DNA from 4 places in the Aciduricibacillus chroicocephali genome. Region 1 is predicted to be linked to each of the others. Evidence: riboswitches for the same ligand, from Rfam matches in the RefSeq annotation. Region 1 holds a riboswitch; each other region holds the start of a gene.

Region 1 (3,140 bases):
GGGAATGGATTGCTTGCATATTATATTTCCCCTATGAGACGGTTGCCATTCCTCTTCTCTATCTGTAAAATTGCTCTATTGTCCATATTTCCAAATGGAAAAACTGTTTTCGCTTCTATTGTAAAACTTATTTATGCAAGGAGGCTCGCATCATGGAGCGAAACACGAATATGAATTATGGCATTCTCATCACATTTATCTCTTATATCATATGGGGGCTTCTGCCACTTTATTGGAAGCTGCTCGGTGACGTATCTCCTGATCAGATCCTTGCGGCAAGAATCGTCTGGTCATTTGTCTTCATGCTTATCGCACTTACAGTAAGTGGCGGCTGGAAGAAGTTCACTACTGAAGCGAGAATGCTATTGCATGACAAACGAAACTTGGCGAAAATCGTCATTGCTGCTTTTGTCATCACTCTGAACTGGCTCACATATATATGGGCAGTGAACACAGAGCATGTTATCCAGGCAAGCCTCGGTTACTACATCAATCCGCTCGTCAGCATCCTTCTCGGTATTGTCATTTTGAAGGAATCATTGACACGCAGGCAGACCGCAGCGGTCATTCTTGCTGTCGTGGGCGTACTCTACATGGCTTTTGACTTCGGAAAGTTCCCATGGATTTCCCTCGTCCTTGCCTTCAGCTTCGGCATTTATGGCCTTCTGAAGAAAACAGTCAACTTAAGCGCGATGACAGGTCTCACTATTGAAACACTCGTCGTCACCCCAATTGCGCTCATTTACTTATGGTTAGCGCCTACTAGCAGCGGTTTTACATTTACCGAACTGACTGAACGCGACCTGCTCTTAATTGGGACAGGCATTGCTACAGCAGTACCTCTGCTATTGTTCGCTACCGGTGCCAAACATATCCCGCTCGCACTGATCGGTTTCATCCAGTATGTGGCACCGACATTGATGCTTCTGCTCGGCGTATTCCTGTATCATGAACCATTTACAAGAGCACATGCAGTTGCCTTCGCTTTGATTTGGGCAGCTCTCTTCCTTTATATGAGTTCATTGATGCGCGGAAGGAAAAGGCGCAAGCAAAATTAGAATTGACTTATTAAATTCTGACTGTTAAAATTGTTTTTAAATTCAAAATCATATATCTCTTATTAAGAGTGGTGGAGGGATTAGGCCCTGTGAAGCCCGGCAACCTGGAATCGGGAGACATCTCATTTTTCATGGTGCCAAATCCTACAGATGTGCATGCACAACTGACAGATAAGAGGCGGACGGACTTAAAAGCGCATCCCCTCTTCCACGTGAAGACAGGTGCGCTTTTTTCATAAATCGGTCCAATTCCCTCAAAACAATTCAAAGGAGGATCATTTCATGAGTTCATTCAATTTCCAACATCCGGAGACACAGCTTCTCCACGGCGGTCAGATCGCTGACCCGACTACCGGTTCACGTGCGGTGCCGATCTATCAGACTACTTCCTACGTTTTCAAAGATACAGAGCATGCCCAGAACCTATTCGCACTTGCCGAACCAGGTAACATTTACACTCGAATCGGCAACCCGACAGTTGATGCCTTCGAACAGCGTGTTGCGCTTCTTGAAGACGGTTCTGCTGCTGTCGCTTTCTCTTCCGGAATGGCTGCAATCTCAATGGCCATTATGAATATTGCGGGTGCAGGAGATGAAATTATCGCTGACAGCAACCTTTACGGCGGTACATACAATCTTTTCGTACATACATTGCCGAAATACGGCATTAACGTAAAGTTCGTCGATGGTGGAGATCTTGAAGCGATTGAAAACGCAATTACAGATAAGACGAAGGCAATTTTCGGAGAAGTCATTACGAATCCCAGTCTGAACGTATTCAATATTGAAGGTGTCGCACAAGTTGCTCACAAGCACGGTGTACCACTTATTATTGATAACACATTTGCAACGCCTTATGTATGCAAGCCAGCCCAATGGGGTGCAGATATCATCGTTCACTCTGCAACGAAATGGATGGGCGGACATGGTACAGCAATCGGCGGCGTAGTCGTAGACAGTGGACGTTTCGACTGGGCAGCAAGCGGACGTTTCCCTGAATTCACTGAAGCAGACGAAAGCTATCACGGATTGAAATATGCAGACCTTGGACCTGTTGCCTATGCAATCAAAGTACGCGTCCAACTGCTTCGCGATATCGGTGCTTGCATCAGCCCGCAGAACGCTTTCCTCCTTCTACAAGGCTTGGAAACATTGCATTTGCGCATTGAGCGCCATAACGACAATGCAATTAAAGTCGCTGAATATTTGAATGGCCATCCGAGCGTTGAATGGGTGAACTTCCCTGGACTTGAGAATCATCCTTCACATGCCGCTGCGAAGAAATACTTTAAATCCGGCTTCGGTTCTGTCATTACTTTCGGTATTAAAGGCGGACGCGAAGCAGGACGCAAGCTAATAGACAACATTGAATTGTGGTCCCATGTTGCAAACGTTGGTGATGCAAAATCTCTTATCATCCACCCTGCTTCTACAACACATCAGCAGTTGAATGAGGAAGGTCTCAAGAAAAGCGGCGTAACAGAAGAGCTTGTCCGTCTTGCGGTTGGTCTCGAATCAACAGAAGATACATTGCGTGATCTGGACCAGGCGATTGCCAAAGCTACAGGAACAGAACCGCAGCTGCCACATAATGAGGAATCTGTATCCAAATGGCTCCTTACTTCCCCGTTTGATCGTGCTGACGGCGGCCTTCGCCAAAAGTCCATCGCCGTAATCGGTGCAGATGATGTACGTGAAGAAGTGGAAGGTCTTAAAGCACTTGGCTTCGGAATCCAGGAAGTCGAGCTCGCTTCCAAGGTTGACGAACAGACAGATGCCATCTGGTTCGCTAACAAAGAAATCGCAGGATGCGCTGTCAACAAGATTGGCGATAAGCAAGTCAAAGTTATTTTTGGCACAGGCGAAGCAGCCGACAGCTATCGCAATGCAGGTTATACAGTCATCCAGAACAAAACACCATTTGAATTAGCCAAAGCACTGCGCAATGATCGCAGCTAATTAAGCAACAGTGAAGAACCGTCTCTGCCGCAGGGACGGTTCTTCTTTCCCTTCTAACATTTTCATTACATGGAATTGATTCATTTACAGTTATTCCGGGAAATATAGTATGATGTACTAATA
Region 2 (3,140 bases), 100 kb from region 1:
AGGTATTGGTGAAGCGATTATGAACCGGCTTGCAAAAGCTGCTGAAAAGCATATGATCCTATAGTAATCGACTTTGAGAGTTGAAGTCCTTCCGTCATTGGGAGGGCTTTTTTTCATGCTCATAACCTCTGACGGACAGGCATAGAATGAACAAGCATATATGGTCAGGGGAGAGTGTGTCGGATGGATTCTAATGATTTGAGGGAAATGGTTTCATTGCTTCTACTTGCCGGGGCACTTGGCATGGACGCTTTCAGTGTAAGCCTTGGACTTGGCATGCAGAAGCTGCGTCTGAAACGAATTGCAATTATCGGTTTCGTAATCGGTTTATTTCATATGGCCATGCCATACATAGGGATTCTGCTTGGACAGGTTATCTCAGGCAGGTTCGGCGAATGGGCGGAGTTACTTGGAGGTTTGCTTTTGCTTGGCATTGGTGCTCAAATGTTCTTCTCAGCATTTCGCGAACAGGAAGAGATGCTGTTCCAGCCGGCCGGTTTTGGCTTGCTGCTGTTTGCTTTCACAGTGAGCATCGACAGCTTCTCGGCAGGATTAAGTCTTGGACTATCGCAATCAAAGACCTTATTTGTCATCGCGGCCTTTGGAGTTATGAGTATTTTGCTAACGTGGCTCGGTCTTTTGATCGGCAGAAAAGTACGCGGGTTCTTTGGAAGATATAGTGAATTGCTCGGGGGCAGCATTTTGGCTGGTTTCGGTCTGTTTACGATGTTTGGATAGATATCTTGTATATGGCGAGCGGCTCTTATTTGGGGCTGCTTGTTTTTTCTTGTAGGGGATGCTGCTGTATGTGCGAGTTGTAAGTAAACATATGAGTATACAAAAACACTTTGGACATTGGGGGTTCCAAAGTGTTTTTGTGTTAAACAGTTTTAAGTAATAGAGCAGGAAAGCAGCCATTTTTGCGGAGACTTATTTTCATTGAGAGAAAAAACATATAAAGTAATAGTGGGAAAGGAGATGACAAAATGGAAGCAATGATACATGGAGTCATTCTCGCATTTGGACTCATATTGCCGCTTGGCGTCCAAAATGTTTTTGTATTTACACAAGGAGCTACACAGCCAAAGCTGCTGAGTGCATTTCCTGCAACGATTACAGCCGCCATTTGTGACACATTCCTCATCCTTGTCGCTGTGTTCGGGTTATCGGTAATCGTTTTGCAGTTCGAGTGGCTGCGTCTTGGGTTGATGAGCGCAGGCATACTATTTTTAATGTATATGGGTTATTCAATTTGGCGATCCAGTCCTTCTACTTCAACAGTGGGGAAGGCGCTGCCAATTAACAAACAGATCGTCTTCGCCCTGTCTGTATCCTTGCTGAATCCTCACGCCATCATCGATATAGTTGGTGTGATTGGTACGAGCGCATTGAAATACGCCGGTACAGATCAAATCCTCTTCACAATTACGTGCATCGCCGTATCATGGGTCTGGTTCTTCGCATTGACATTGGCGGGCAACTCAATGAAGCGGCTCGAAAGATCAGGGAATTTGATGACTATTTTCAATAAATGCTCCGCTCTTTTCATTTGGGGAACGGCTGTTTATCTTCTAATTGGGCTTGTCGGTTGACTGAAACGTCAAAAGGGACAAGGCCTCCGGTTATATTAAATATAGACTATTTGAAACAGTGTTATTTTTAGTTGACAACTTACCTTTAGGAAGCTATAGTTATTTTAAATTGATAATTCTAAATATTCTTATCCAGAGAGGTGGAGGGACTGGCCCTTTGAAGCCTCGGCAGCGGACTTGTTCAAGTACTGTGCCAATTCCAGAAAATCATGCGGAAGATAAGAAGAGCTGGTCATGCGTTAATCACATTCGCCCCCTCTTCTAACTAAGAAGAGGGGGCTGTTTTAAACCTTGCTGGTTCGCATTAAGAGAGTTATCAGATAAGACGAGGGGGAGTACTTCAATGACAAACACAGCAGCGAAAGCGCCATTCAGAGCAGATCATGTAGGGAGCTTGCTTCGTCCGGAGCGAATCCATAAGGCAAGAAAGGATTTCCAGGAAGGCAGCATTACTTCCGAGGAATTGTATCTGATAGAAACAGAAGAAATTAAGAAGATTGTTGATAAGCAAATTGAAGTCGGACTGCAGGCCGTTACAGATGGTGAATTCCGCCGCAGATTCTGGCATACAGATTTCCTTGAGCATTTGAACGGCGTAGAAGGCTATGTGCCTGAACATGGCTTCAAATTCAAAGGAGAAGAAACGGAACGCTACGATATTCGAGTAAATGGAAGAATCTCATTCAACGCAGATCATCCGCATATTAAGGAATTTGTTGAGTTCAAGGAAATCGTTGGGGACCGTGCTGTTGCCAAACAGACCATTCCAAGCCCGAACCAGTTGTTCAACGCGGGCATTCGCAACAAAGATATTTATCCGGATATTGAAGAATACGCAGAGGATATCATCAAGACGTACCGCGATGCAATCAAGGCTTTTTATGATGCGGGCTGCCGCTATTTGCAGCTTGATGACGTATATATCGCTGGCCTGAACGCACCGGAAATTCCCTTCAATGACAGTGCCTATACTCGTGAACAGCTTATTCAATTGGCATTGCGCGTTGCGAACGGTGTACTTGAAGGCAAGCCGGAAGATCTCACGATTACAACACATCTCTGCCGTGGTAACTACCGCTCCAACTGGGCGTTCGAAGGCAGCTACGCGAAAATCGCGCCAACTTTGTTCGCTAAGGAAAAAGTGGACGGGTTCTTCCTTGAGTACGATGATGACCGCTCCGGTGATTTCACTCCGCTGGAACACATTCCAAATGGCGGTCCTCGTGTCGTCCTCGGCGTATTCACTTCAAAGCACGGCAAATTGGAAGATAAAGAAAACATCAAAGCCCGTGTGGAAGAAGCGACACAATACGTGCCATTGAAACAATTGTGCATCAGCCCGCAATGCGGTTTCGCTTCCACTCACCACGGAAACATTTTGACTGAAGAGGAACAGTGGGCGAAGTTGAAATATGTTGTAGATATTGCGAAAGAGATTTGGGGATAAGTTTCTGATAAACTTTGTTTAGAAATAAATGCGTGTCTGATCCGAGTATTTGGGTTGGGTACGCATTTTTTGAGTGAGCAGGGCGAGTGGGAAGTTCCAGT
Region 3 (3,140 bases), 1.3 Mb from region 1:
TTATATTACAAACGCGTGCGATTAATAAGAGCCTTAGAGTTAAGGAAGTCCCCGCTTAGTATCTATTCATCAATTCCGGCTGTTCCACTACCCCACGACAATTAACGCTGTTTATCGAAGTTGCTTACTTACCAATCAAAAATAAAAGGACACCAAGAAACAGCGATTATACGCTACTTCCTGATGTCCTCAATTTTTGATTAAAGATATATCATTAATATTTACTACATTTTAAATGAAGAATGAATTGGTGATACAGTTATTTTCAATTAAGCACCCTTGTTAAAAACAGCACCTATTGCCTTTTTACCAGATATCGTAATGACGAGTAATAAACCTACCGCCATCAGCACACCATCCAATATCAAAGCAGACCCCCAGTTGCCTGATGCATCCCGGATTGCCCCGGAAACGACTGGAGCAAGTACAGCACCGATTTCTGCGACAAGGTTCAGCATACCAAACATTGATCCTTTATTCTTCTCCTCAGTAAGGTCAGACGCAAGTGCGTGAGCAACAGGCTGCAAAGCGAAGAAGAACAGACCTGACACAAAGAGTAGAATCGACATAACTACCGGGTTGGAATATCCCATCATTACATAAGCTGCGAAAGCAAATATGAGAACGGTAAGAACAGTAGTCAATGCAACAAGAACATTACGTCGACCATTCGGACGCACAGATGCCAAATCAGATATTTTCCCTCCAATAGGGAATCCGATTAAACCGGCAAGTCCATTGAAAGATGCAACCAATGCCGCTGCTAGAAGAGCGCCGCCGCCAAAATCTTGTACGATCGATACAGACCAGAAACCATAGAACCACAAATGCCACATAACCGGTATGAAGAATAGATAGATAAAGAACAAGTTGCGATTCGCTAACAGTGGTTTGATTTCTTCTTTTTTTGTTTTATAAAGATACAGAATAAGAAGCGGGCATAAAGCTGCGAGAATGAAAGCAATCCCTACTTCCGATAGGTCCAAGCGGACGGAGACAAAGTAAATTGCCATAACGAGTACTAGGAATACAGCAGAGTATCCAACCATTTGCAGTAGGGTTTTGCCGTAATTTGCTTTAACTCCAGGTGAAGCCGCATCGTATTCTCGTCCAGGCTGTTCTTTCGGCTTCAAGAATAGGTATAATATGATTCCGACTACAAGCGTGAGCCCGCCTGTGACATAGAATGGGAATCTCCATGCTTCTTCTCCCATAAATGGTTCAGCAATCGTTAGCAAATAAGGAACACCAAGCATACCAGCCGTCAAACCAACAGAAACACCAGTCAATACGACGCCCATTCCCGTCCCGACTTTATCAGCAGGTGTATGATAGGCAATATAAGAACGATCATTTGAGTAAAAGACGCCTTCTCCAAGACCGAGTAAAACTCTGAATAAAATAAATGCTACAAGTCCTCCAACGAGCCCGGTTAATAGAGTTGCAATACCTGCCCAGAAAATACTGCAGACGATTACTGCACGATAACCGTGCTTATCCCCAAAATAACCTCCTGGGAACTGCATTAGCATGAAGCCTGCAAAAAACAGACTCCCAATCAATCCGCCAATTCCATGTGGGTTTTCAACATTTGCAAAGAATGACACATTATGGTCAATCATATATGTAATGATTGGACCTGCTGCTGTGCGGTCAATATAAGAAATGACCCAACCTAATAGAAGCAAACTCCAGATTTTGTGATAAGGCTGCCAACCTTCTTTTTGTTTAGACATTGCTGTGTTCTCCTTTTTCTAAAGATTATGTCACTTATTTATATAAAAAAGCTCCTCTTCGAAAAGAGGAGCTCTGTAACCAGTGGACCTCTCTTATGTCGCATAGACTAAAGCTATGCAGGATTTGGCAACTTTCAATAAAGGTATATCGAAGGCTGCCGGGCATCATCGGGCCAGTCCCTCCACCACTCTTCATAAGAGTTCTGCCGGCTATAGATTTGTATAATTACTTCCAAACATCCTCAGCGATTTTAATCACGTGACGGATTTTTTCCCACTGCTGTTCTTCAGTCAGCAAATTGCCTTCCTCTGTTGAGGCAAAACCACATTGCGGGCTCAGGCAAAGCTGTTCGAGCGGTACATACTCAGTAGCTTCAGCAATACGTGCCTTGATCTGTTCCGGATCTTCCAGCTCACTGAATTTTGATGTGACCAAGCCAAGCACAATATAGAGATCAGAACGCTTTACATGGCGCAGAGGTTCGAATCCTCCAGATCGTTCATCATCAAACTCAAGGAAGAGACCATCTACATCGAGACCACCGAAAATCGTTTCCGACAGTGCTTCATAGCTTCCACTAGACATATAAGTGGATTTATAGTTACCACGGCAAATATGCATTGTAACAAGCATATCTTCCGGACGTTTCGCAATCGATTCATTAATCGCACGCGCACACAATTCTGCGATTTTCTCAGGATCCTTACCTTTCCCAATCATGGAAGCTCTTCCTTTATCTGAGAAGAAGATCGCCCAAGAAGTATCATCAATTTGCAAGTAGCGGCATCCTTCATCATATAGTGCCTGAATGACACCTTGGTAGGCTGCAATCAAATCATTAATGATTTCCTCATCGCTAGCGTATACACCATCTTCAAAATCACCTCTGAAGAAAAGCATATTCGGGCTTGGAATTGCGAACTTCGCAACAGCATCCCCAACAATCCCGTTCAAAAACTTGAAATGATCAATCATATAATGTGAGCTGAAACCAATTTTATCTGTCACTCTGATTCCGCGTTTTTTCGTCTCTGTGCCAGTGAACTGCAAACCTTTATCAGGAGTGTAACCTTCTACTCCATCAAAGCCCTCCAGAAAGTCGAAATGCCACCAACTGCGGCGGAATTCACCATCTGTAATAGCCTGCAATCCAACTTCCTTCTGCTTTTCTACCAGTTTGGTAATTTCCTCATCTTCAATTTGACGCAGCTCTTCAGCTGTAATTTCCCCATTTTCTCTTTGGGCACGAGCCTTTTTCAAGCGCTCTGGACGCAAAAAACTTCCAACATGATCTGCTCTGAAAGGTGCACGCACATTTCTCTTTTTTGTAGTTGTTCCCATCTCTTCAGCCTTCTTTCTCGTAAATATTCATCAAGACTGCCAAAAAACAGCCATAAATAAAA
Region 4 (3,140 bases), 500 kb from region 1:
CTGAGAACATGCCGCGTAGACGCTTGAAAGCCTGCTCACGGTATTTCGTGAACATTGCTGCAATGACTTCAGTATCCGACTCCGTTGCGAATTCATAACCATCCGCTAGCAACTCTTCACGAAGCTCAACGTAGTTGTATACTTCCCCATTGAAAACAAGACGAATTCTATCATTGTCATAGCTGAGCGGTTGACTTCCGCATTCAATGTCAATAATACTTAAACGTCTAAAACCAAAAGAAACATATTCATCATGGAAATAACCTTCATCATCCGGGCCACGGTGGGCTATGATGTTATTTTGCGCTTTAAAAGACAGCTTTGCCGCATCATCCGGCTGCTTCGCCTCATTGCGAATCATGCCAATAAATCCACACATATATATAATCCTCTCTCTCATCCTGAATCATACTTTAAGAGTATAGCAAAAAACAGACGAAGAGAACAGCGAGCGCTTATCTCTTCATTTATAATATTCGCAGGATATCACCTGATTGCAGGGGGACATCAAAAGAAAAATCCCGCCTTATTGGCAGGATTCCTTCTGTTGCACAAGCGCACACAATTCTTCAGTCTTATCTGTTCTTTCCCATGTGAAAGTCGTATCAGTACGGCCAAAGTGACCATATGCAGCTGTCTGCTTGAAGATCGGTTTCTGCAAGTCAAGCATGCGGATAATACCTGCTGGACGTAGATCAAACAATTTGCGAATTGCGCGGACGAGCCTTTCTTCTTCGACTTTTCCAGTTCCGAAAGTATTCACTGAGATGGAAACCGGTTCAGCGACACCAATTGCGTAGGCAAGCTGTACTTCACATGAATCCGCAAGCTTGGCAGCAACAATATTCTTTGCGACGTAACGTGCCGCGTAAGCAGCTGAGCGGTCAACTTTTGTCGCATCTTTTCCACTGAAGGCACCGCCGCCATGACGCGCATAGCCTCCATATGTGTCAACGATAATTTTACGACCTGTAAGACCAGCATCTCCCTGTGGTCCGCCAATTACGAAGCGGCCAGTCGGATTGATGAAATACTTTGTCTCATCATCAAGCAATTCTGCCGGTACGACTTCTTTAACGACATGTTCCTTCATGTCCTTTTCAATCTGGGCCAGTTCAATGTCCTGGTGATGCTGAGTTGAAATGACAATCGTATCGACACGTACCGGTTTATCGTTTTCATCATATTCTACTGTAACCTGCGTCTTCCCATCCGGGCGCAAGTAAGATACAATTCCTTCCTTGCGTACATTAGCAAGACGTTTGGCAAGACGGTGAGCAAGTGAAATTGGCAAAGGCATCAACTCATCAGTTTCGTTGCATGCATAGCCAAACATAAGACCCTGGTCCCCTGCTCCAATTGCAGAAATCTCCGCGTCAGACATTTCTCCCTTACGCGCTTCCAATGCCGTATTGACACCTTCCGCAATATCAGGAGATTGTTCATCAATTGCCGTCAGAACAGCGCATGTATCAGCATCAAAGCCATACTTAGCCCTTGTATAGCCAATTTCCTTCACTGTGCGGCGAACGATTGCCGGGATATCGACATATGTTTCAGTTGTAATCTCACCGGAAACAAGAACCATTCCAGTAGTTACAACCGTCTCACATGCAACACGACCGTTCGGGTCTTTCTTAAGAATTTCATCTAAAATTGCATCCGAAATCTGATCACAGATTTTATCCGGATGTCCTTCTGTAACAGATTCGGATGTAAACAAGCGACGATTGTGTACCATTTAATCCATTCCTTCCATGAATAAAATATTTTACGGAATCCATGGCCATCCTTATATATACAGTATGAGAAAACATCCTTCATTAAATGCAGGTGCTTTTATATGTATAAAAAAAGCCATTTCTCCAACAATGAGAGAAAGGGCGTCCTTTCGCTCTTATTGTTCAAGGAGATTGTCCTTGCTTTCAGTTGGCACCTTTCACATATTGTGAGGTTGCTGGGCTTCTTCGGGTCTGTCCCTCCACCTGCTCTGAATAAGAGTTCCGTATTTAATATCCTAGCTTAACAATAAGGATTTGTCAAACCATGCACAGTTAATTCAGTAGATTCCAAATATTCTTACGCGAATTCGCTACAACTGTTGCAAAATTTTGCCGACTTGCCAAAAAAATTGTCTTCTGTTTCATAACAGTTTAGGGATTAGTATGGACTATTATTTGAAATGTGTTATACTATTATGCAGATAATGTATAAGATGCCCGATTCACAAGAGAACCGGCATTCCCAAATCCCCCACAAAGGCAGGTTTGTATAGATGAACAAGGTTGAATCATCCGCATTGCTTAATGAATTGAAAGGCCATGAAGGCTTAAACAGTAATTTATCAGTACCACGTCTCGTTGAAAAAATTCTCGAACGCGGTGAAGCTGAACTGAGTGAAACAGGTGCAGTATGTGCCAAAACGGGAAAATATACTGGGCGTTCTCCTAAAGATAAGTTCATCGTTAAAGACGATATTACAGAAAATACTGTTGACTGGGGCGACGTGAATCAGCCGATCGATAGCGCCTCTTTTGACAAACTATATAATAAAGTAATAGATTACCTTAAGCAAAAAAATGAAATTTTCCTTTTCAAAGGTTTTGCTGGGGCTGATAAGAACTACCGCCTTCCTATTCAGGTGTTCAATGAATATGCGTGGCATAACCTTTTCGCAAGCCAGCTCTTCATCCGTCCGACTGCTGAAGAACTTGCTTCCCATGAAGCTGGCTTCACAATCGTTTCTGCTCCGACTTTCAAAGCGAACCCTGAAGAAGACGGAACCAAATCCGAAACGTTCATTATCGTAAACTTCACAAAGCGCATTGTTCTCATCGGGGGAACTGAATATGCCGGTGAAATGAAGAAATCCATCTTCTCAGTTATGAACTACATGCTTCCACAACAAGATGTTCTATCCATGCACTGCTCTGCAAACGTTGGCCAGGAAGGCGACGTTGCCCTATTCTTCGGTCTTTCCGGAACAGGGAAAACGACTTTGTCAGCGGATCCGTACCGTCGTTTGATCGGTGATGATGAACACGGTTGGGGGCCAAATGGTGTCTTCAACATCGAAGGCGGCTGCTATGCTAAGACAATTAATTTGTCAGAAGAAAAAGAACCGCAAATTTTCAATGCAA

Evidence for each region. Region 1 has a riboswitch for S-adenosylmethionine ahead of QR721_RS11820 (O-acetylhomoserine aminocarboxypropyltransferase/cysteine synthase family protein). Riboswitches for the same ligand answer to the same signal wherever they lie in the genome.
Region 2: linked by a shared signal. The riboswitch ahead of QR721_RS11320 (5-methyltetrahydropteroyltriglutamate--homocysteine S-methyltransferase) and the one ahead of QR721_RS11820 (O-acetylhomoserine aminocarboxypropyltransferase/cysteine synthase family protein) in region 1 are both predicted to bind S-adenosylmethionine.
Region 3: linked by a shared signal. The riboswitch ahead of QR721_RS04375 (MFS transporter) and the one ahead of QR721_RS11820 (O-acetylhomoserine aminocarboxypropyltransferase/cysteine synthase family protein) in region 1 are both predicted to bind S-adenosylmethionine.
Region 4: linked by a shared signal. The riboswitch ahead of metK (methionine adenosyltransferase) and the one ahead of QR721_RS11820 (O-acetylhomoserine aminocarboxypropyltransferase/cysteine synthase family protein) in region 1 are both predicted to bind S-adenosylmethionine.

Annotation. Positions count from the first base shown of each region.
Region 1 is NZ_CP129113.1:2,282,994-2,286,133, forward strand. It holds gene rarD (EamA family transporter RarD) at 153-1,058, shown strand; SAM riboswitch class I at 1,115-1,236, shown strand; gene QR721_RS11820 (O-acetylhomoserine aminocarboxypropyltransferase/cysteine synthase family protein) at 1,341-3,017, shown strand.
Region 2 is NZ_CP129113.1:2,180,504-2,183,643, reverse strand. It holds gene QR721_RS11335 (L-threonylcarbamoyladenylate synthase) at 1-64, shown strand, start outside; gene QR721_RS11330 (manganese efflux pump MntP) at 184-738, shown strand; gene QR721_RS11325 (LysE/ArgO family amino acid transporter) at 987-1,592, shown strand; SAM riboswitch class I at 1,718-1,817, shown strand; gene QR721_RS11320 (5-methyltetrahydropteroyltriglutamate--homocysteine S-methyltransferase) at 1,936-3,039, shown strand.
Region 3 is NZ_CP129113.1:831,967-835,106, reverse strand. It holds gene QR721_RS04375 (MFS transporter) at 270-1,736, opposite strand; SAM riboswitch class I at 1,827-1,937, opposite strand; gene QR721_RS04370 (5-methyltetrahydropteroyltriglutamate--homocysteine S-methyltransferase) at 1,963-3,078, opposite strand.
Region 4 is NZ_CP129113.1:1,783,221-1,786,360, forward strand. It holds gene asnB (asparagine synthase (glutamine-hydrolyzing)) at 1-379, opposite strand, end outside; gene metK (methionine adenosyltransferase) at 527-1,741, opposite strand; SAM riboswitch class I at 1,895-2,001, opposite strand; gene pckA (phosphoenolpyruvate carboxykinase (ATP)) at 2,276-3,140, shown strand, end outside.